3 regions of the Streptomyces poriticola genome follow, and region 3 is predicted to be linked to each of the others. Evidence: riboswitches for the same ligand, from Rfam matches in the RefSeq annotation. Region 3 holds a riboswitch; each other region holds the start of a gene.
The links. Region 3 has a riboswitch for cyclic di-AMP ahead of V5O46_RS28685 (M23 family metallopeptidase). Riboswitches for the same ligand answer to the same signal wherever they lie in the genome.
Positions count from the first base shown of each region.

Region 1: linked by a shared signal. The riboswitch ahead of V5O46_RS15205 (transglycosylase SLT domain-containing protein) and the one ahead of V5O46_RS28685 (M23 family metallopeptidase) in region 3 are both predicted to bind cyclic di-AMP.
Region 2: linked by a shared signal. The riboswitch ahead of V5O46_RS24110 (M23 family metallopeptidase) and the one ahead of V5O46_RS28685 (M23 family metallopeptidase) in region 3 are both predicted to bind cyclic di-AMP.

Region 1 covers NZ_JBAGKH010000008.1:161,916-169,139, reverse strand. The annotation lists gene V5O46_RS15215 (LolA family protein) at 1-378, opposite strand, end outside; gene V5O46_RS15210 (polyprenyl synthetase family protein) at 716-1,726, opposite strand; cyclic di-AMP (ydaO/yuaA leader) riboswitch at 2,323-2,491, shown strand; gene V5O46_RS15205 (transglycosylase SLT domain-containing protein) at 2,496-2,993, shown strand; gene V5O46_RS15200 (HAD family hydrolase) at 3,027-3,833, opposite strand; gene V5O46_RS15195 (GNAT family N-acetyltransferase) at 4,088-5,167, shown strand; gene V5O46_RS15190 (glycosyltransferase) at 5,615-6,937, shown strand; gene V5O46_RS15185 (polysaccharide deacetylase family protein) at 7,078-7,224, shown strand, end outside.
Region 2 covers NZ_JBAGKH010000023.1:94,145-101,368, forward strand. The annotation lists gene V5O46_RS24095 (dihydrofolate reductase family protein) at 1-1,020, shown strand, start outside; tRNA gene V5O46_RS24100 (tRNA-Met) at 1,077-1,150, shown strand; gene V5O46_RS24105 (PP2C family protein-serine/threonine phosphatase) at 1,681-2,724, shown strand; cyclic di-AMP (ydaO/yuaA leader) riboswitch at 3,048-3,216, shown strand; gene V5O46_RS24110 (M23 family metallopeptidase) at 3,229-4,356, shown strand; gene V5O46_RS24115 (PrsW family intramembrane metalloprotease) at 4,428-5,831, opposite strand; gene trmB (tRNA (guanosine(46)-N7)-methyltransferase TrmB) at 5,887-6,702, opposite strand; gene lhgO (L-2-hydroxyglutarate oxidase) at 7,165-7,224, opposite strand, start outside.
Region 3 covers NZ_JBAGKH010000037.1:41,628-48,851, reverse strand. The annotation lists partial or broken gene V5O46_RS28700 (GNAT family N-acetyltransferase) at 1-376, opposite strand, end outside; gene V5O46_RS28695 (HPr family phosphocarrier protein) at 545-826, shown strand; gene V5O46_RS28690 (GntR family transcriptional regulator) at 954-1,649, opposite strand; gene V5O46_RS28685 (M23 family metallopeptidase) at 1,875-2,639, opposite strand; cyclic di-AMP (ydaO/yuaA leader) riboswitch at 2,652-2,814, opposite strand; gene V5O46_RS28680 (M16 family metallopeptidase) at 3,015-4,403, opposite strand; gene V5O46_RS28675 (M16 family metallopeptidase) at 4,400-5,752, opposite strand; gene V5O46_RS28670 (DNA gyrase/topoisomerase IV subunit A) at 6,079-7,224, shown strand, end outside.

The DNA.
Region 1 (7,224 bases), on a different contig from region 3:
GCCGCTGGCCAGCTCCGTCAGCCGGGCCTGGGGATCGGCGGCGGAACCGCCGTCCTCGCCGGCGCCCAGGCCGCCGGACATCAGGCCGCTCTCCAGACCGCCGAGATCCGGGAGGCCGAGATCGGTGCTGATCTTCACCGTGCCGGACAGCTGCTCCACGTCCGACGTGGCGATCTTCTCGATGAGTTCCTGAGCGGTGATCTCCGGGAGGTCGGGGTCCCCGGAGTCGGCGAGCGCGGGAACGAGCCCGATCGTGGCGGCCGCCACGCCCATCACCGTGACCGGGACGACGTACCGTGCGGCCTTGCGCCGCCTCCCCGCCCGGCGCTCCTCGTCCTGTCCGGCGGTCTTGATGCCGTCGGATTCGTACGGTGCCATGTGTGCCCTACCTCCGTCGTCGGCGGCGGCTTTCTCGCGACCTCGCACTCGTCCACCCCTGAGCCGCCATTCTCACCCGAATCGGTGAGGAGTGGTGTTTTCCGTGGTGTCCATCCCACCAAATCCGCGCCGCAGAAGCGTCAGACCGCGGAGCCAACTGCGTGTACTGCTGGGGTATGACATGACGGCATGACACCTCCCCCGACCAGTAGGGGTCGTGTGACGCGCGCCACCCGCCCAGGCCGACGAACGGGCGAGTGGGGTAGACGGCGAGGAGGAGGGAGAGAAGGGGAGGGAAAGAGGAGGAAAGGGAGGAGAGGAAGAGAGGGGCGGGAGACTAACCGGCCCGGTGCACCACCGCGTCGCACAGTTCCACCAGCGCGGCCTTCGCGTCGCACTCCGGCAGCGGGGTCAGGGCGGCGCGGGCGTCCTCGGCATAGCGAACGGTGTCCCGCCGGGCCTGCTCCAGCGCGGGGTGGGCGCGCAGCAGGCGCAGTGCCTCCGCGTGGCGCCCGTCGTCGCTGAGGTCGGAGTCGAGCAGTTCGCACAGCGCGCGGTCCTCGGCGAGGCCCAGGCGGGCCGTCCGCTCCCGGAGCCGCAGCACCGGCAGGGTCGGGATGCCCTCGCGCAGGTCCGTGCCCGGGGTCTTGCCCGACTCGCGCGAGTCGGAGGCGATGTCCAGCACGTCGTCCGCGAGCTGGAAGGCGACGCCGAGCCGCTCGCCGTACTGGCTGATCACGTCCACCAGCCGCTCGTCGGCGCCGGACATCATCGCGCCGAACCGGCAGGACACCGCCACCAGCGAACCGGTCTTGCCGGCCAGCACATCCAGGTAGTGGTCGACCGGGTCGCGGCCGTCCTGGGGGCCGGCCGTCTCCAGGATCTGCCCGGTGACCAGCCGCTCGAACGCCAGCGCCTGCACCCGGACCGCCTCCGGTCCGAGGTCGGCGAGAATCTGTGAGGCCCGGGCGAACAGGAAGTCGCCGGTCAGGACGGCGACCGAGTTGCCCCAGCGAGTGTTCGCGCTGGCCACCCCGCGGCGGACGGCGGCCTCGTCCATCACGTCGTCGTGGTAGAGCGTGGCGAGGTGGGTCAGCTCCACGACGACGGCCGACGGCACGACACCGGGCGCGTACGGGTCACCGAACTGGGCCGCGAGCATCACGAGCAGCGGCCGGAACCGCTTGCCGCCGGCCCGCACCAGGTGCTGGGCGGCCTCGGTGATGAAGGGCACCTCGCTCTTGGTTGCCTCGAGCAACCCTTCCTCGACAGCCGCCAAACCGACCTGGACATCGGCTTCCAGAGCCTGGTCCCGCACGCTCAGCCCGAACGGCCCGACGACGGTCACGAGGGGTCTCCTGTCTGCTGGTGTCTACTGGCGGTTACCCGGCTTGTCGATAGGTCGCTGCCATCACTCGAGTCAGCGTATCCGGTCACGTTTCGATCACCGCTAGCGCCCACCGTTACAGGCCGGTCGGTATCGGATCATGAGCGGTATGTTTTCGATCAGGTGATATGGAGAGATTTTGATCGATACCGACCGGCGGGCGCGACCGCGACGCGCGGCCCGCCCAGGGCCCCGGCACCCCTCCCAACGCCCCCGGCCCCGCCGACGTCACCCATTCGACGCGCAATCGCACGATCCCGCCCACGAGTGGGCGGTTGACTCCTAGTTGGCTGTATTGCCCGATTTGCCGTAGATGCGATCGCGGGTGAGTTGGCTCACGCGAGCCTCTCGGCCCGGCAGTCACCTCGCCACTTACTCCTCCTTTACCTCGCAAGCCAGTTGACCCTTGGCGCCCACAAAGGATCAAGCACACCAAAAGCCTCGGATCATGGTCAAAGCGCTGCTTGTGTGAATCCTGCACTTGTTCCGGACATGTGCTCTCGCATACGTTCCCGGCCTGTCGGGCGGACGCCGAGTCCTGCCGCCGCCCGGACGGAACCCATCGACCGACCAACTCACGCACGGCAGGAGCGGGGGACCCAGGTAAGTCGCCGCGCCGGTCACCGACCGGAACGGCTCGGGGTGAAGCCACGCCCGTCAGGGCGCGGCCGGGCACCTCCCGCCCGAACCCGACAGCTCACCTCGCAGGCGTAGGAGAGGAATCCTTCACATGGCTGCCTTCGGCTCCCTTCGCCCCGCCCTGACCACCCGGACCTCGCGCCTCGCCCGCACGCTCGCCGTCGCCGGCACGGGCGCCGCCGTGCTCGCGCTGCCGCTCGTCGGCGCTACCACCGCCGCCGCCGCTCCCGCTGCCCCGGCGACCGTCACGACCGCGACGACGGCCTACTCCAACAACCTCGACGGCTGGATCCGCGAGTCGCTCGCCGTCATGGCGCAGCACGGCATCCCCGGCTCGTACAACGGCATCCACCGCAACATCATGCGGGAGTCGTCCGGTAACCCGTACGCCATCAACAACTGGGACATCAACGCGGCCAACGGCACCCCGTCCAAGGGCCTGCTCCAGGTCATCGACCCGACCTTCCGCGCCTACCACGTGCCCGGCACCTCCTGGGACCCGTACGACCCGGTCGCCAACATCACCGCCGCCTGCAACTACGCGGCCCACCGGTACGGCTCGATCGACAACGTCTACGGTCCGTACTGAGGCACCCCGGAGGCGCGGCAGGATTCCCCCTGATCACCGCCCGTACAGTCGCTCGAGGACGACGGCGATGCCGTCGTCCTCGTTCGACAGGGTGACCTCGTCGGCCACCGCCCGCAGTTCGGGATGTGCGTTGGCCATCGCCACACCGCGGTCCGCCCAGTCGAACATGGGGATGTCGTTGGGCATGTCACCGAAGGCGATGGTCTGTTCCGGGCTCAGCCCCAGCTGCGCGGCGGCCAGCGCCAGACCGGTCGCCTTGGTGATGCCGCAGGGCTGCAGCTCCACGGTCCCCGGCCCCGACATGGTGACCGTGGCCAGCGAACCGACCACCGCGCGCGCGGTGGCCGCCAATTCGTCGTCGGACAGGTCGGGATGGCGCAGCAGCACCTTGCTGATCGGTTCGGACCACAGATCCTCGCGCCGGCCGACCCGCACGGCGGGCAGCGTCGGGTGCGGCATCAGATACCCCGGCTCGATCAGTGTGAGCCCGTCGACGCCGTCCTGGTCGACGGCCGCGTACACCTGCCCCACCTCGGCCTCGATCTTGCCCAGCGCGGTCTCTGCCAGCTCCCGGTCCAGGGTGACCGACCACAGCAGACGGTCCGCCCGGGCGTCGTACAGCTGCGCTCCCTGACCGCACACCGCGAGCCCCTTGCAGCCGAGGTCGGCGAGGAGCGGCCGCACCCGGGGCGCCGGGCGGCCCGTCACCACCAGATGCCGCGCACCGGACCCGGTCACCCGCGTGAGCGCGGCGAGCGACCGATCGGAGACGGTGTCGTCGCCCCGGAGCAGGGTTCCGTCGAGATCGGTGGCGACGAGTGCATATGCGGTGGGGTCCATGATCAGAGAATACGGACATCGCGCCCCACCGACTCACCCACGGAACGCATGCGAAGCAGAACGCACGCGTGACGGTCAAGAACAGGTCCGCATCAGGACGTTTGTGTCCGAAAGCTATCGGATCACGGACTAAAGCCGGTTAAGGGCCTGTGCACCGATTGGCAACAACATGCTCCGCTACCTACCCTCCGGACGGCTCCGGCGGTACCTTCCTGTTTGTCCAGGGGGGACTTGATCGGGGGGTCGAGTTGAGCATGGGACGCGTACGTGTGCTGCGCCCGCACGAGCTGGGCGAGGGGGACCGGGAGCACTGGCGCGAACTGCGCGCCAAGTCGCAGGCGCCGCGGAACCCGTTCATGGAACCGGAGTTCACCGAGGCAGTGGGCCGGGTGCGGCCCGGGGCCCGGGTGGCGGTCCTGTACGACGGCCGGGAACCGGCCGGATTCCTGCCGTACGAGCGGGGTCCGCTGGGCCAGGGCCGCGCGATCGGCCTGGGCGTCTCGGACTGCCAGGGGGCGGTGCTGGGCCAGGGTCCGGCCCCGGACGCCGGTGCCCTGCTGCGGGCCTGCGGCCTGTCCGGCCTCTCCTTCGACAACCTCGAGGCGGAGCAACGGCTGTTCGTGCCGTACGCCGCCGAGGAGCACGCCGCCTACGTCATCGACGTGGAGCAGGGCTACGAAGTGTACGAGCGGCAACTGCGCGCCCGGTCCCCGAAGTTCCTGAGGACGACGCTGGCCAAGGAGCGGCGGCTCGGCCGCCAGGTCGGCGTCGTGCGCTTCGTGCTCGACGAGCGCGACCCGGCCGCGCTGCGCACGCTCATGGCCTGGAAGTCGGCGCAGTACCGCAGGACCGGGCGCCGGGACCGGTTCGCCCAGGAATGGATCGCCCGGCTGGTCGGCGGGCTCGCCGGGACCCGGGCACCGGAGTGCACCGGCACACTCTCCGTGCTCTACGCCGGCGAGCGCCCCGTCGCCGCCCACTTCGGGCTGCGCTCGGCGACCGTGCTGTCCTGCTGGTTCCCGGCGTACGACCCGGAGTTCGCGAAGTACTCACCGGGGCTGGTGCTGCATCTGCGGATGGCCGAGGCCGCCGCGGCCGAGGGCGTCGGCATGCTCGACATGGGGCGCGGGGCCGCCGAGTACAAGGACTCGCTGAAGACGGGCGAACTGCCCGTGTACGAGGGTGCGGCGGCACGTCCGGGGCCCGGTGCCGCGCTGCAGTGGCTCCGCCGGGAGCCGACGCGCCGCACACAGGGCTTCGTCCGCGCCCGGCCACGGCTCGCGTCGCTGGCCGTACGGACGTTGAGGGGGGCGGCGCGGCTGCGCCGGTCGTGAGGACAGGGTGACGAGCAAGGGGGTGGGCGCATGGCCGGGGCACGGCGCGCGCGTGAGGGGTCGCAGCGGGAACGGGCACGGGCTGAGGACCCGCAGAACGAGAGAACCGATCCGGACCAGGAAACGGCGGACCGGGAAGCGACAGGGCAGGGAACGACAGGGCAGGACGCAACGCGGCAGGAAGCGGCGCGGGAGGGGAAGACACTGCGGGGCAAGACACGGCGGGGCAAGACAGTGCCAGGGAGGACTCGGCGGGAGATCGAGCGGTTTCTGAGCATCGGCCCGGTGCAGGTGGCAGAGCTGGAACTCGGCCGTGAACCGGGGCCGGGGCTCGGCCGGGACCCCGGACAGGATCACAGACCGGAGCTCGGCCGCGGCCCCGGGGAGGATCACAGGCCGGAGCTCGGGCAGGACCCCGGGCAGGACAGCAGGCGGGACCCCAGGCGGATCTCCTGGTGCGACGGGGTGCAGCTCAGGCCGGGGCCGGCCAGTGCGACGGTGACGTCCGGTGAGGTGTTCGTCCTGGTCCGGCGGTCGGGGCGGCCCGTCGGCACACTGCTGGGACGGGTGCCGGAGGGCGCCGAACCGGCCGAGGTACTGGCGGGGCTCGCCCGGGAGTTGCCGGTGCCGGAGGAACCGGCAACTCCCGGGGGGCGGGTGCCGTCGGTGAGTGTCGTGGTGGCCACCCGGGAGCGCGCCGGTCAGCTGGCGCGGGCCCTCGACTCGCTGCTCGCCCAGGACCATCCGGACGCCGAGATCGTCGTCGTCGACAACGCGCCCGTGACCCACGAGACCCGGGAACTGGTCGAGCGCAAGTACGCCGAGCGCGTGCGGTACGTGTGCGAGCCGGTCCCCGGCCTCGCCGTCGCGCACAACACGGGACTCGCCGCCGTACGGGGCGAGGTGGTCGCCTTCACGGACGACGACGTGGTCGCCGACCCCCGCTGGCTCACCGAACTGACCGCGCCCTTCGCGGCCGACCCCGCGCTCGGGTGCGCCACCGGCCTGATCCTGCCCGCGCGGCTGGGCACCCCCGCCCAGGTGCTGCTGGAGAGCCACGGGGGCTTTGCCAAGGGATTCACACCACGGACGTACGACCCGTCCACCCCGCCCGTGGACGAGCCGCTGTTCCCCTTCACTGCGGGGCGGTTCGGCTCCGGCGCCAACATGGCGTTCCGTACCGAGGTACTGCGGTCCGTCGGCGGCTTCGACCCGGCCACCGGTGCGGGCACGCGCGCGCGTGGCGGCGACGACCTCTACGGGTTCGTCCGCGTCCTCGCCGCGGGGCACCGGCTGCACTACACGCCGTACGCCCTGGTGTGGCACCACCACAGGGAGACCTGGCGGGACCTGGAGACCCAGGCGTTCGGCTACGGTGCGGGCCTCACCGCCTACCTCACCGCGGTCCTGGTCAACCGACCTGCCCTGCTGCCGGCCTTCCTCGCCCGGCTCCCGCGGGGGCTCGCCCACGCGCACACGCTGACCGCGACGCGGGATCCGATGCGGGACGCAGCACAGGACGACGGGCCCGGCACCGCACAGGACGACGAGCCGGGCACCGCACAGGACGACGGACGGGACGTGCCGCAGGACGGCGTGCGGGACCGGGTGGGGATCGGGCAGGCCGGCGTGCCGGGTGGGCACGACTCCCGCAGCCACCCGTGGCCCCGGCGCCTGTCCCGCCTGCAGCGCCGCGGCATGCTGTACGGACCCGTCGGCTATCTCCGCGCCCGCCGGGCCCTGCGCACGGTCACCCTGGAGGAGCGATGAGCGAGGGCGCGAGAGCGGCACGCGGCAGGCCCGGGGCCCGGGTCGGGAGCGGGACCGGGACCGGGAAGCCGACGGGGGACGGGCGGAGCGGGGACGGCGCCCGGCCGGGGCACATCCCCGTGTTCCTCTACCACGCAGTGATGGACGATCCGCCCGGCTGGATCGCCGAGTTCACCCTCACCCCGAGGCAGTTCGCCGCACATCTGGACGCGATCGTCGACAGCGGCCGTACGCCCGTCACGATCGGCACGCTCGCCGGTCACCTGGCCGGACGGACGCCGCTGCCG
Region 2 (7,224 bases), on a different contig from region 3:
GAGGTACGGGCCGCAGCCGACGCCATCCTGATCGGCGCCGGGACCATCCGCGCCGACAACCCGCGGCTGCTGGTCAACTCCGCCGAGCGCCGAGCCGCCCGGATCGCCGAGGGCCGCCCGGAGTACCCGCTCAAGGTCGCCGTCAGCGGTACGGGCGAGCTGGATCCGGCGGCGCACTTCTGGCACACCGGCGGCGACCGGCTCCTCCTCACCACCGACCGGGGCGCCGCCCGCGCCCGCGAACTGGGCGTGGCGGCCGACATCGTCACCCTGGGCGAGGAACTGGAGTGGCGGGCGGTACTGGAGTACCTGCACGACGCGCGCGGGGTGCGGCGGCTCATGGTCGAGGGCGGCGGCACCGTCCACACCCAGCTGCTGCTCCAGGAACTCGCCGACGAGATCCAGCTGGTCCTCGCGCCCCTCTTCGTCGGCGACCCGGCGGCGCCCCGTCTCTTCGGACCGGGCGCGTACCAGCGGGGCCGGCTGCGGCTGCTGGAGACCCGGCGGATCGAGGACGTCGTGCTCATGCGCTACGTGCCCACCGCCCCAGGCACCGGCCGCGGCGCCGCGAACGCCGCCGACCGGCACTGGCTGGCGCTCGCCTGCGAGCTGGCGGCGCGGTGCCCGCCCTCGCGGACGGCGTTCAGCGTGGGGGCGGTGGTGGTCGCGGCCGACGGCACGGAACTCGCCCGCGGCTACTCGCGGGAGGGCGGTGACCCGGTCGTGCACGCGGAGGAAGCCGCCCTCGCGAAGACCGACCCGGCCGATCCGAGGCTGGCGACCGCCACGGTCTACAGCAGCCTGGAACCCTGCGCCCACCGCTCCTCCCGCCCCGTGCCCTGCGCCCGCCTGGTCCTCGACGCGGGCGTGCGCCGGGTGGTCACGGCATGGCGCGAGCCGGACACCTTCGTGACCGCCGCCGACGGCAGCGGAGTGCTGGCCGCGGGCGGCGCGGACGTGGTCGTCCTGGCGGAGTACGCCGGGCGGGCCAAGGCACCCAACGGACACCTGCTGGGGTGACGCCGGAACCTGTGTGCCGGGTGTCCTGCGCATGGCGTACACTGGTGACACACCGACGCGGGGTGGAGCAGCTCGGTAGCTCGCTGGGCTCATAACCCAGAGGTCGCAGGTTCAAATCCTGTCCCCGCTACTGAAGGCCGACGGCCGGGATCCATGAGGATCCCGGCCGTCGGTGCGTTCGGGGTTGCCTGTCGTCTCGGAGCTCCCTGTCATCCGGTCGGCCCTCACCGGTCGCTTCCCGCCCCGGGTCCGGCAACCCTGGACGAGCGGGATCGGGAGCGGCGCAGCCGTACGGGCGTGGCGGGAGACGAGCGAGTGGTGCGGCCTGGTGAGCTGGAGCTTCCCCGAGACACGCCCACCACCGACCCTGCGGACGGTGCGGCACGTACGGCGGGTTCGGCGGGTACGGCGGGTTCGGCGCGTGAGGGACGCAGAGGGCGGGCGGGACGCACAGGGTGGGTCCGACGTGCAGAGCGGGCCGGCGGCCGCACAAGGCGTAGCGGGTGTACGGGGCGTGGGGTGCGCGCAGACCGCACGGGCCGCACGGACCGCACGGGCCGCACGGACCGCACGGGCCGAACGGACCGAACGGACCGAACGGACCGAACGGGCCGTCCTACGGAGCCCGCGTGGCGGCGAGGCCCGCACGCCCGCACCCTCGTGCGGCTGCTGCCCGGACTGCTGATCGTGGCCGGCGCCGGGTACGACATCCTCACCCCGCGCGACTTCACCGCTGCGCCCCTCTACACGGCCGCGCCGCTGACCGCCGCCCCGATCTGCTCGCGGCGCGGCACCGTCCTCACGGGGGCGGTGACCGTCGCCGTGGTGATCATGCTGCAGCTCTCGCTGGGCGCGGCGCACCGGAACGGCTCCCTCACGGAGCTGGTCACCATCGCCACGGTCGCCGCCCTCGCCGTGCTCGTCAACGCCTACGTCCGCCGCACCGGCGAGCGGCTCGCCTCCGCTCGAGAGATCGCCGAGGCCGCTCAGCGCGCAGTGCTGCCCGTGCCCGCCGAGCGGGTCGGCGGCTTCGAGATCGCGGCCCGGTACGAGGCCGCCCAGGCGGACGCGTACATCGGCGGCGACCTGTACGCGGTGCAGGACACCCCGCACGGAGTGCGGCTCGTCGTGGGCGACGTACGCGGCAAGGGGATGGGCGCGGTGGCGGCGGTGGCCGTGGTGATCGGGGCGTTCCGGGAGGCCGCCGAGCAGGAGGCGACGCTGGAGGCGGTGGCGCAGCGGCTGGAACGGGCGCTGGCCCGGGAGGGCACCCGGCGCGCGGGGATGGACGACTCCGAGGGCTTCACCACCGCCGTCCTGGCCGAACTCCCGCACGGCGACGGCGTCGTGCGGCTGCTCAACCGCGGCCACCCGCCACCGCTGCTGCTGCGCAGCGACGGCACGCTGCGCACGCTGGCCGCCGGTGAGGCCGCGCTGCCGCTCGGCATGGGTGAGCTGGGCGCGTGGCCCGACCGCGCCCACGAATCGGCCTTCCCCGGTGGCGCCACGCTGCTGCTGCACACCGACGGGCTGTCCGAGGCCCGTGACGCACGCGGGGAGTTCTACGATCCCGGGGAGCGGCTCGCCGGGCGGGTCTTCCGGCGTCCCGGCGAACTGCTCGACGCCCTCGCGGACGATGTACGCCGGCACTCGGGAGGCGGGACCACGGACGACATGGCACTGCTGGCCGTACGGCGGCCGTGAGTTCGCCCGGTCCCCCTGGCGGGCCTCCGGGCCGCGGGTCTCCGGGCCGCTGGCCGCGGTTCTCCTTGATCATTGTCACGAGTGGTGACCGGACGAGCGCCCTCCGCATAACAACTGACACACTGTCAGGTGTTGAACAATGAACAGTCGGTGTACGGGGTCCGCCGAGGCGGGGTCAACTCGCCCGGTTTTCACCGATCGTGAGGCATGCGTCCGTGGCGAAATCGTTAATGATCAAGAGGAACAGCTTGGAATATGAGGCTCGGGTCTATTAACGTTCGATAACGCAGCGCGGTCGTCCCAGCCGTCACAGAAGGCGGCTCCGTGCGCACGCGCCGAATTCTGCGCAGAGATGCACAGGAACCGGGGAACCACCACCTTGGGGTGAATCGGGCGTATCGGGCCGTGGAGTCACGGACTTGTGTACGCGCGTAGGAGACCTTCCTGCTCCGAACCCGTCAGCTAACCCGGTAGGCGGAGAAGGAAGGAAAGGAGTACGCCCACGTGGCGTCCAACCGGCCTGCCCCCGAGGCCCCGTTCGTGCCGAGTCAGCGCGACGGCGACACCTTCGTCCAGCGTGACGCCGACGCGTTCGCCCAGCCCGACGGCAATCCGTTCGTCCAGCGGGACGGCGACACCCTCACCCAGCGGGACGGCGACACCTTCGTCTACGGCGCCCGCCGCACCGACGAGGGTCCCTGGGACGAGTGGAACCCCACCGCGGAGACCGTCCGCCCGGTCCGCGGTCGGCACCGCGTGGCCAAGCAGCGCGGCGGACTCGCCCGCAGCTCCACCGTCCTGGGCGTCGGCGTCATAGCAGCGGTCGGCGCGGGCGGTATGGCCAGCGCGCAGACCGGCAAGCCGCCGGTGTCGATCTCCATGCCCGACCTGCCCAACGTCGGCTCCCTCATCTCGGACGAGGAAGAGGCCCCCAAGGGCTCCGCGACGCCGCTCAGCACCATCGGCGTGACCTCGACCGACACCGATGAGGGCGCCGCCGACGCCGGTGAGGCACTGCGGGCCCGGATCATCGCGCAGGCCGAGCAGCAGCAGGACCAGGTCGAGAGCAAGGCCGCCGCCGAGGCCAAGGCCGCGGCCGAGAAGAAGGCCGCGGAGGCCGCCGCCAAGGCGGCCAAGGAGGCGGAGGCCAAGGCCGCCGCCGCGAAGAAGAAGGCCGAGGAGGAGGCCCGCAAGAAGGCCGAGGCCGAGCGGCTGGCGCAGCTCGCCAAGCAGTACACGCTGCCGACCTCCTCATACACCATCTCCTCCAGCTTCGGACAGGCCGGCGCCTACTGGTCCTCCGGCTACCACACCGGCCTGGACTTCGCCGCGCCGACCGGCACCCTGCTCAAGGCCGTGCACAGCGGCACGATCACGTCCGCCGGCTGGGACGGCTCCTACGGCTACAAGACCGTGCTCACCCTCGACGACGGCACCGAGATCTGGTATGCCCACCAGTCCTCGATCAGCGTCAGCGTCGGCCAGAAGGTCACCACCGGCGACGTCATCGGCCGGGTCGGCGCCACCGGCAACGTGACCGGCGCCCACCTCCACCTGGAGGTGCACCCCGGCGGGTCCGCCTCCGGCATCGACCCGATGGCCTGGCTGCAGAGCAAGGGCCTCACCCCCTGACGGCGGCCCCTCCGCCACGGGAGGGCACAGCTACCGACTGCCGGCGGTCCTGACGGCGATCCCCCCCGACGTCAGGGCTGCCGGTTCATCGGTACCGGCCCTGTTTGGTTCACGGGTACCGGCCAGGAGCCGTACGGCTGGTGCGGCGGCCGGTGCGCGGGTGCCGGAGCCCACTGAACCGCACCCCACGGCTGAACGGGAATCCACGGCACGGGCGGTGCGGTGGCACGGGCCGCATGGTCGAGCGCGGGGCCGGCTGCCGCCCTGCGGTGCCACAGGGCGTCCAGCAGCTGCCGCTCCCGCACCGTGAAGTCGGCGCCCGCCCTGCCCCGGCGGCCCCGGTGCCGGAGGAGGGCCAGCGAGGTCGCGTACGACTCGTACTCCGCGAGCGTCCGCGCCGCCTCCCTCCCGCCGAGATGCCGCGCGTGATCGCGGGCGATGCGCCGGGCCCGCATCGACCCCAGGGCGAGCGGCTCGGCGGGCGCCAGCCATCCGGCCGCGACATACGCGGGCAGCTCGGCGCGTACGGTGCTCAGTTCGCGCTGGCGGGTCCAGATCAGCAGCCAGGTCAGCAGCCCGAACGCGGGCACCATGAACGCGGCGTACACCGCGAAGAAGCCGTACTCCCCGAACGACGCCGAACCGTTCCACAGTGCGTGCAGGCCCATCGCGAGCAGCAGACCGGCGAGCGGGAGCAGTACCCGGCCGATCCGCCGGACGCGCCGGCCGCCGGAGTCGGCGCCGGCGGAGAGCGCGGCGAAGCCGAAGCCGATGCCGGTGAGGACCGTGAAGAGCGGGTGCGCGAACGGCGACATCACGATGCGGACGAAGAACGTCGCCGCGGTGACCGAGGCGATGCCCCGGTCGCCGCTGAGCTGGTCGGTGCCGAAGGCGGTGCCGAGGTAGAGGATGTTCTCGGTGAAGGCGAAGCCGGTGGCGGTGACACCGGCGATGACGACGCCGTCGAGGACGCGGGTGAAGTCCCGTCTGCGGAAGAGGAAGACCAGCAGCACGGCGGCCGCCTTCGCGGTCTCCTCGACGACCGGGGCTATCACCGTGGTGCCGAGGGTGTCGGCACTGGCCGGATCGGCGGTGGCGGTGGCTATCCAGCGGGTCGCGAAGCTGTTGGCGACGATCGCCATCAGCGCGGCGGCGAAGGCGCCCCACGCGAACGAGAACAGCAGGTTGCGCCAGGGACCGGGGTCGACCCGGTCCAGCCAGCGGAACGCGGCCAGCAGCAGGGGGACCGGGAGGACGGCGAGGCCCAGCCCGACCAGGAAGCCCTCCGTGCCGGTCTCCTGGCGCACCAGGGCAAGGATCACCAGGCCGGAGAGGGCGAGCAGAGTGATCAGCGCGCCGTACCGCACGAAGGCGCGCTGCCACCATCGCGACTGGGCCGGACACCCGGGGCCGGCGGGATCGGTGGGGCCAGCGGGACTGGTGAGACCAGCGGGGCTGGTGGGGCTGATGGCCACGGCATCGACCCTTACGAGACGGGGGCGCCGCCCGCCGCAGCGGGCGGGGCCGGCTTCAGGAACCGGTGCGGTGTACGCGGCGGAAGAGCAGGTCGTTCACCACATGACCCTTGTCCAGTCCCTGGCCCTCGAAACGGGTCTGCGGGCGGTGGGCGGGACGGGGCGCGAAGCCGCCGTCGGGACGGGTGTTCTCGAAGTCGGGATGTGCGGTGAACACCTCGAGCATGTGCTCGGCGTACGGCTCCCAGTCGGTGGCGCAGTGGGCGACGGCACCGGGCCTGAGCCGGGACGCGGCCAGCGTGAGGAACTCCGGCTGGATCAGCCGGCGTTTGTGGTGCCGCTTCTTGGGCCAGGGGTCGGGGAAGTAGACGCGGAGCCCGTCCAGGGAGTCGGGGGTGAGCATCTCGCGGAGCAGGATGATCGCGTCGCCGTTGCCGACCCGGACGTTGGTCAGGCCCTTGCGGTCGGCGAGGTTGAGGAGGCTGCCCTGGCCGGGGGTGTGGACGTCCACGGCCAGGATGTTGGTGTCCGGGTCGGCGGCGGCCATCTCGGCGGTGGCCTCGCCCATGCCGAAGCCGATCTCCAGGACGACGGGGTTGCTGTTGCCGAAGAGGTCGGAGGGGTCGATGACGCTCTGGCCGTCGATGTCCAGGCCCCACTTGGGCCACAGCCGCTGCAGTGCGTCCGCCTGGCTGGTGGTGACCCGGCTGCGGCGCGGCGTGAAGCTGCGGATCCGCCGCTCGAAGTGCGTCCCGGCGGGATCGGCCTTCGGGCCGTCGGGGAAGCGGGGCTCCCCCTTCGCCCGGACACGGCGAGCGGGCTCGCCGGGGACGGGAGCGGACGGTTCGTGAGCGTTGTGGAAGTCAGACACAGTGAGTCGATTTTACGGTGCGGGAGCGTGCCCCCCTGGGCCGGCCGCCACCCCTCCGCGGTCGGTCGTGCACCCGCGGCGCCCGAGCGGCCCGGGATGCACCCCAGGGGCGGCACGGGTGAGCTGCCCCTCCGCGGAAGGCGCCACCCCGTAGACGCCGGGCTGCGCCTCCCACCCGGCGGCCACTCCGGCACCGGTACTCGTGCCCGGTGGTGGTGGTCACCTGCGCCACGGCTTTTGGGGACCGGTTCCCGTGCCCGGGGTCGAGGATCATCGCGGTGCCAGGTCTGCGGAGACCGGTTACTCGTGTCCGGTGCAGGTGGTCACCTGGGCCGCGTCCTTTGGGGACCGGTTCCCGTGCCCGGGGACAGTGCTCACCTGCGCCACGGCCCCGGGGGCTGCGGCCCGCGCGGAGCCCAAGCCCGTCGGCTGCGGTACACGGCAGTGCCACGCCGGCCCCGGTCAGAGCTCCCCCAACGCCATCAGCGTCCGCCGGGCCACCTCCCGTCCGATCGGCAGCGC
Region 3 (7,224 bases):
CGCGGCCCTGATGGGCGTCCTGGACGAGGAAGGCGACCTCTGCCTCGTCGGCAGGTACCGAGGAGGGCGTGCCGTCGGGGCCGATGCGGTCGTAGCGCACGGTGGCGATGAACTCGCCGCCGACCGTGGCCGCGAGCCCCACCCGGTCCACGAAGTCGTGATGCGTGAAGCGGTGGACGTCCTTGGCGGACAGACGAGGGTACGGCGCGAAGAAGCGGTAGTACTTCGACTCGTCGGAGACCTGCTCGTAGAAGCTGACCAGGCGCTCGGCGTCATCGACGGTGATGGGGCGCACGCGCGCGGTGCCGCCGTCGCGCAGCACCACGTCGGCCTCCCAGTGCGCGGGATACTCGTGCCGGTCCGGCGAGGTCTGCATGGGCCCCAGAGTACGGCTCGCGTACGACAACGGCGCGGGGCAGTCTGTGGTGGACGACACGGTCGGGCCGAGGCCGCGGCGCGACCGCCGGCGGCGAGTCGTCGGGGCATGCTTCACGATGTGGGAAACTGGTCTAGACAACCCTGAACACCTGAAGGGCAGCATCACATGGCTGAGCGCCGCGTCAACGTCGGCTGGGCCGAGGGTCTCCACGCCCGCCCCGCCTCCATCTTCGTCCGAGCCGCCACGGCCACAGGCGTCCCGGTGACGATCGCCAAGGCCGACGGCAACCCCGTCAACGCGGCCTCCATGCTGGCCGTGCTGGGCCTGGGCGCCCAGGGCGGCGAGGAGATCGTCCTCGCCTCCGACGCCGACGGCTCGGACGCCGCTCTGGACCGGCTGGCGAAGCTGGTCTCCGAAGGGCTCGAGGAGCTTCCCGAGACCGTCTGAGGCCCGCCTTGTCCTCAGCTCCACGAAAGGCCCGCCCGGATCACCGGACGGGCCTTTCGCTTTTCTTTTTTCGGGCAGCAGAAAACAGGGCCCCCGAATTGCCTGTTCTTTGTATACGGCGCCGGTGTTAATTCCGCAGGCTCGGCATGTTTACGGGACGTTGCGAATGCCTCACACGCGCCGGCCGCTCGCCGCCGGAGGCGAAGCGCGGCCGGTGCGCCGGGGCCGCCCGTTCGACGTGCAGCGCGGTGAGCGCGCGGGCCCGCTCGCCGTCCCCGCGGGCCACCGCGTCGACGATGGCACCGTGCTCCGTCCAGGACTCCACCGGGCCGGCCGGCGGCTCCACCGCGTACATCCAGGCGATCTTGTGCCGCAGCTGGGCCAGCATCGCGATCAGCGCGGGACTGCCGGAGGACTGGGCCAGTGTCTCGTGGAACCAGCCGTCCAGTGAGCGCAGGTCGTCGCTGGTGCCCTGGCGCGCCCGCTGCTGCCCCAGCCGGACCAGGCCGCGCAGCACCTTCAGATGCGCCTCGGTGCGGCGCTGGGCCGCCCGGGCGGCGCCGAGGGGTTCGAGGAGCAGCCGCATCTCCAGCAGATCGGCGGCCTCCTGCTCGGTCGGTTCCGCCACGCACGCGCCCGCGTGCCGCCGGGTGACGACGAAGCCCTCGGCCTCCAGGGTGCGCAGCGCCTCGCGCACCGGGACCCGGGAGACGCCGTAGCGCCGCGCGAGCAGCTCCTCGGTGAGCCGGCTGCCGCGCTCGTAGACACCGGCGACGATGTCGTCCCGGATCGCCGTGCAGACCGAGTGCGCCGGAATACGCATGACCGACCTCCGCCTTAATCCCCGTGCAACGTCGTCGAGTGACGTGCGTTCCGTGACTCTATGGCAATGAGCGGGAATTTCCGACGGCGGGTCGGAATCCATGGCTATTTTTTGGACAGACGGACGTTCGAAAAAGTCCGAAAGCCCCGGCTCGGGGCCGGGGCTTCGGGGTGCGGCGTGGGGTGCGGCTCGCGGCTGCCGCTCCGGGCCGCCGCGGCGGCGGGGTCAGAGGCTGACGCCGTGGGCCCGCAGATAGGCCACGGGATCGATGTCCGAGCCGTACTCGGCGCCGCTGCGGGCCTCGAAGTGCAGGTGTGGTCCGGTGACGTTGCCGGTCGCACCGGACAGACCGATCTGCTGGCCCGGGGTGACGCTCTGGCCCACCGAGACGCCGACGGAGGACAGGTGACCGTACTGGGTGTACGTCCCGTCGTGCATCTTGATCACGACTTGATTGCCGTACGCCCCGCCCCAGCCGGCCTCGACGACCGTGCCGGTGCCCACCGCGCGCACGGAGGTGCCGGACGCGGCATGGAAGTCGACACCGGTGTGACTGCCGGAGGACCACACACCGCCGCCGGCCCGGTAGGAGGTGGACACGTAGGAGCCGCTGATCGGGGCGACGAAGGTGTTCAGTCGCTTGCGCTCGGCCTCGCGAGCGGCGCGCTCCCTGGCCTCCCGGGCCTGCTCGGCCGCCTCGCGGGCCCGCTCCCGGGCGGCCTGCTCGGCCCGCTCCCGGGCTGCGGCGTCCTCGGCGGCCTGCCGCTGGGCCTCGGCCTGGGCGTCGATCTGGTCGGCCACGGAATCGCCGATGGTGACGACCGGGGTGAGACCGGTCTGCTCCGCCGCGGGTTCGGCGGCGAGCGCGGGGGCCGCGAGGGTGCCCACCACGCCGCTGGTGGTGAGGGCGGCGACGCCCGCCGCGCGGGCGGTGGTGCGCTGTATCCGGCTGGGCCGGCGGTGCTTCCCGGTGGCGCGCGTGAACGCCATGTACAGGCTCGTCCTTTCCTTCCCTGTCGCCTACCGGGTTAGCTGACGGGTTCGGAGCAGGAAGGTCTCCTACGGACCCCCTCGCTGCGCGCGGGCGTCCGATTCACCCCAGGGACTGCGTTGGGTCCCCGGCTCCCCTGGCTCGCGCCGTACGGGGACTCGGCGATGACTGTCCGGTGCCGCGGGCGCGGCGCACTGCATGACGAACAGCCCGGAAGACGCTAAGGGGGCCAACTTTCAATTCCCAAACGGATCGGCCCTTTTGTAGCGCACACCACAGGCCAGACGGGGAACCTCTCCCTCAATTCGGACATAGCAGGGCCCTGGTGACGCCTGCGCCACCAGGACCCCACGCGCGTGCCGCTGAGGTGCGGTCTACTCGGCGGTCACGACGGTGACTTCACCGATGCCGAGCGCCTCGACGGGATCCTTGATCTCGGCTGCGTCGCCGACCAGAACGGTCACCAGCCGGTCCTCCGGGAAGGCGTTGACGACCGCCGCGGTGGCCTCGACGGTGCCGGTCGCGGCGAGCTGCTGGTACAGCGTGGCCTGGTAGTCGTCCGGCAGGTGCTGCTCGACCTGGTCGGCCAGCGTGCCGGCCACGGCCGCCGCGGTCTCGTACTTCAGCGGCGCCACCCCCACCAGGTTCTGCACGGCGACGTCGCGCTCGGCGTCGGTGAGCCCCTCCGCGGCGAGCATGCGCAGCACGGTCCACAGGTCGGCGAGAGCCGGACCGGTGTTCGGGGTGTCGACGGAACCGCTGATGGCGAGCATCGCCGCGCCGGTGCCGTCCGGGACGGAGAGCAGGACCTGCCCGAAGGACCGCACCCCGTAGGTGTAGCCCTTCTCCTCGCGCAGGACGCGGTCCAGGCGGGAGGTCAGGGTGCCGCCGAGGCAGTAGGTGCCGAGCACCTGTGCGGGCCATACGCGGTCGTGCCGGTCGGGCCCGGTGCGGCCGATCAGCAGCTGCGTCTGGACGGCGCCCGGGCGGTCCACGATGACCACCCGGCCGGTGTCGTCGGCGGACACCGGGGGCACCGGGCGGGACTCGGCCGGGGAGCCGGTCCATGCGCCGAGGGTGTCGCCGAGCAGCGCGTCGAGGTCGATGCCGGTGAGATCGCCGACGACCACCGCGGTGGCCGTGGCGGGGCGCACATGCCGCTCGTAGAAGGCGCGTACGGCCGCGGAGTCGATGCTCGCGACCGTCTCTTCGGTGCCCTGGCGCGGACGCGACATGCGCGAGTCGGCCGGGAACAGCTCCTTGGAGAGCTCCTTGGCCGCACGGCGCGCGGGGTTGGCGAGCTCGTGCGGGATCTCGTCGAGCCGGTTGCGCACCAGCCGTTCGACCTCGCTGTCGGCGAACGCGGGCGCCCGGAGGGCATCGGCGACCAGCCCGAGCCCCTTGGCCAGGCGGGAGGCCGGGACCTCCAGGCTGAGCCGCACGCCGGGGTGGTCGGCGTGCGAGTCGAGGGTGGCACCGCAGCGCTCCAGCTCTGCGGCGAACTCCTCGGCGGAGTGCTTGTCGGTGCCCTCGGAGAAGGCGCGCGCCATGATCGTGGCGACGCCGTCGAGGCCGGCCGGCTCGGCGTACAGCGGGGCTTGCAGGAGCACCTCGACGGCGACGACCTGCTGGCCGGGGCGGTGGCAGCGCAGAACGGTGAGGCCGTTTCCGAGCGTGGTGCGGTCGGGGGCGGGGAACGCCCACGGCTTGGGCTCGCCCGCCCGGGGCCGGGGGTGGAAGTCCATCGTGGCGAGCTCGGTCACTGGTCCGACTCCTCGGTCTCGTCGGTGGCCTCGGCGGCGTCTGCGGCTTCGGGTGCGGTCGGCTCGTAGACGAGCACCGCGCGGTTGTCGGGGCGCAGGCGGGCTGCGGCCACCTCCCGGACCTCGTCGGCGGTGATGTCGAGCACCCGCTGGACGGCGGTGAGGGCGAGCTGCGGGTCGCCGAACAGGACCGCGTACCGGCAGAGTTCGTCGGCGCGGCCCGCGACGGTGCCGAGTCGGTCCAGCCACTCGCGCTCCAGCTGGGCCTGGGCGCGCTCCATCTCCTCCGCCGTCGGGCCCTCCTGGGCGAACCGGGCCAGCTCCTCGTCGATGGCGGCCTCGATGACCGGCACCTCCACGTCGCCGGAGGCCTTGACGTCCAGCCAGCCCAGCGAGGGTGCCCCGGCCAGCCGCAGCAGGCCGAACCCGGCGGCCACCGCGGTGCGGTCGCGCCGCACCAGGCGGTTGTAGAGACGGGAGGACTCACCGCCACCGAGTGCGGTGAGCGCCAGGTCGGCCGCGTCGCACGCGCGCGTGCCGTCGTGGGGCAGCCGGTACGCGGCCATCAGGGCGCGGGCCGGGACCTCCTCCTCGACGATCTCGCGCAGCTGCCCGCCGATGACCTCGGGCAGTTCGCCGTCACGCGGGGCGGGCTTGCCGTCGTGCGCGGGGATGGAGCCGAAGTACCTCTCGATCCAGGCGAGGGTCTGCCCGGGGTCGATGTCGCCGACGACCGACAGCACCGCGTTGTTCGGCGCGTAGTAGGTGCGGAAGAACGCGCGCGCGTCCTGGAGGGTGGCCGCGTCCAGGTCGGCCATCGAACCGATCGGCGTGTGGTGGTACGGGTGGCCCTCGGGATAGGCGAGGGCGGTCAGCTTCTCGAACGCCGTGCCGTAGGGGACGTTGTCGTAGCGCTGGCGGCGCTCGTTCTTGACCACGTCCCGCTGGTTCTCCATCGACTCGTCGTCCAGGGCGGCGAGCAGGGAGCCCATGCGGTCGGCCTCCAGCCAGAGGGCGAGCTCCAGCTGGTGGGCGGGCATGGTCTCGAAGTAGTTGGTGCGCTCGAAGCTGGTGGTGCCGTTGAGCGAGCCGCCGGCGCCCTGCACCAGTTCGAAGTGGCCGTTGCCCTCGACCTGTGCGGAGCCCTGGAACATGAGGTGCTCGAAGAGGTGAGCCAGGCCGGTACGCCCCTTGACCTCGTGCCGGGAGCCGACGTCGTACCAGAGGCACACCGCCGCGACCGGGGTCAGGTGGTCCTCGGAGAGCACCACGCGCAGCCCGTTGGCCAGGCGGTGCTCGGTCGCTGTCAGGCCGCCGGAGCCTGCCTCGGCTGTGGCCGTGTGACCCATGGGCTGTGTGTCCCTTCGATCGCGGAAATCCTGGGTGGGAGTCGCGCAGCCGCAGTGGGCGGAGCTGCGGGATTCCTGCCGATCCTGCCACTGTATGCAAGCGTGCGGGCCGTCCGCGAAGTTCCCGGACGCCGTCTCCCGGAGCGAGGCCCGCGGTGGCTGGCCGCGCCTCGGGTCCGCCGGGGCCTCGCCGGTGCGAGGGCGTACCCTGCGGGCAGCGCCGGGCGGGCGGTCCCCGACGGGTCCTGGTCGGTCGCTGTCAGTGCCGCGGGCCACAATGGTCAGCGTCAGATCACCGTTCACGCTTCAGCAAGGAGCCGGCAGCGATGGCCCGCCGTAGTACGAAGACCCCGCCGCCCGACGACTCGTACGAGGAGAAGATCCTCGACATCGACGTCGTGGACGAGATGCAGGGCTCGTTCCTCGAGTACGCGTACTCGGTCATCTACTCCCGCGCCCTGCCGGATGCCCGTGACGGCCTCAAGCCGGTGCACCGCCGCATCGTCTACCAGATGAGCGAGATGGGCCTCAGGCCCGAGCGCGGATACGTCAAGTGCGCCCGTGTCGTCGGCGAGGTCATGGGCAAGCTGCACCCGCACGGCGACGCGTCGATCTACGACGCCCTGGTGCGCATGGCGCAGCCCTTCTCCATGCGCGTGCCCCTGGTGGACGGCCACGGCAACTTCGGCTCGCTGGGCAACGACGACCCGCCGGCCGCCATGCGGTACACCGAGTGCCGGATGGCCGAGGCGACGGGCCTGATGACGGAGTCCATCGACGAGGACACCGTCGACTTCGCCCCGAACTACGACGGTCAGGAGCAGGAGCCGGTGGCGCTGCCCGCCGCCTTCCCGAACCTCCTGGTCAACGGCGCCTCGGGGATCGCCGTCGGCATGGCCACCAACATGCCGCCGCACAACCTGCGCGAGGTGATCGCCGCCGCCCGTCATCTGATCCGGCACCCGAACGCCGATCTCGACGCCCTGATGAAGCACGTCCCCGGCCCCGACCTGCCCACCGGCGGCCGGATCGTCGGCCTGCCCGGCATCCGGGACGCGTACGAGACCGGCCGCGGCACGTTCAAGATCCGGGCGACGGTGTCGGTGGAGCCGGTCACGGCCCGCCGCAAGGGTCTGGTCGTCACCGAGCTGCCCTTCACGGTCGGCCCGGAGAAGGTGATCGCCAAGATCAAGGACCTGGTCGGCTCGAAGAAGCTCCAGGGCATCGCCGACGTCAAGGACCTCACCGACCGCGAGCACGGTCTGCGCCTGGTCATCGAGATCAAGAACGGCTTCGTACCGGAGGCGGTGCTGGAGCAGCTGTACAAGCTGACGCCGATGGAGGAGTCCTTCGGCATCAACAACGTCGCGCTGGTGGACGGCCAGCCCCTCACCCTGGGCCTGAAGGAGCTGCTCGAGGTCTACCTCGACCACCGCTTCGACGTCGTGCGGCGCCGCAGCGAGTTCCGGCGC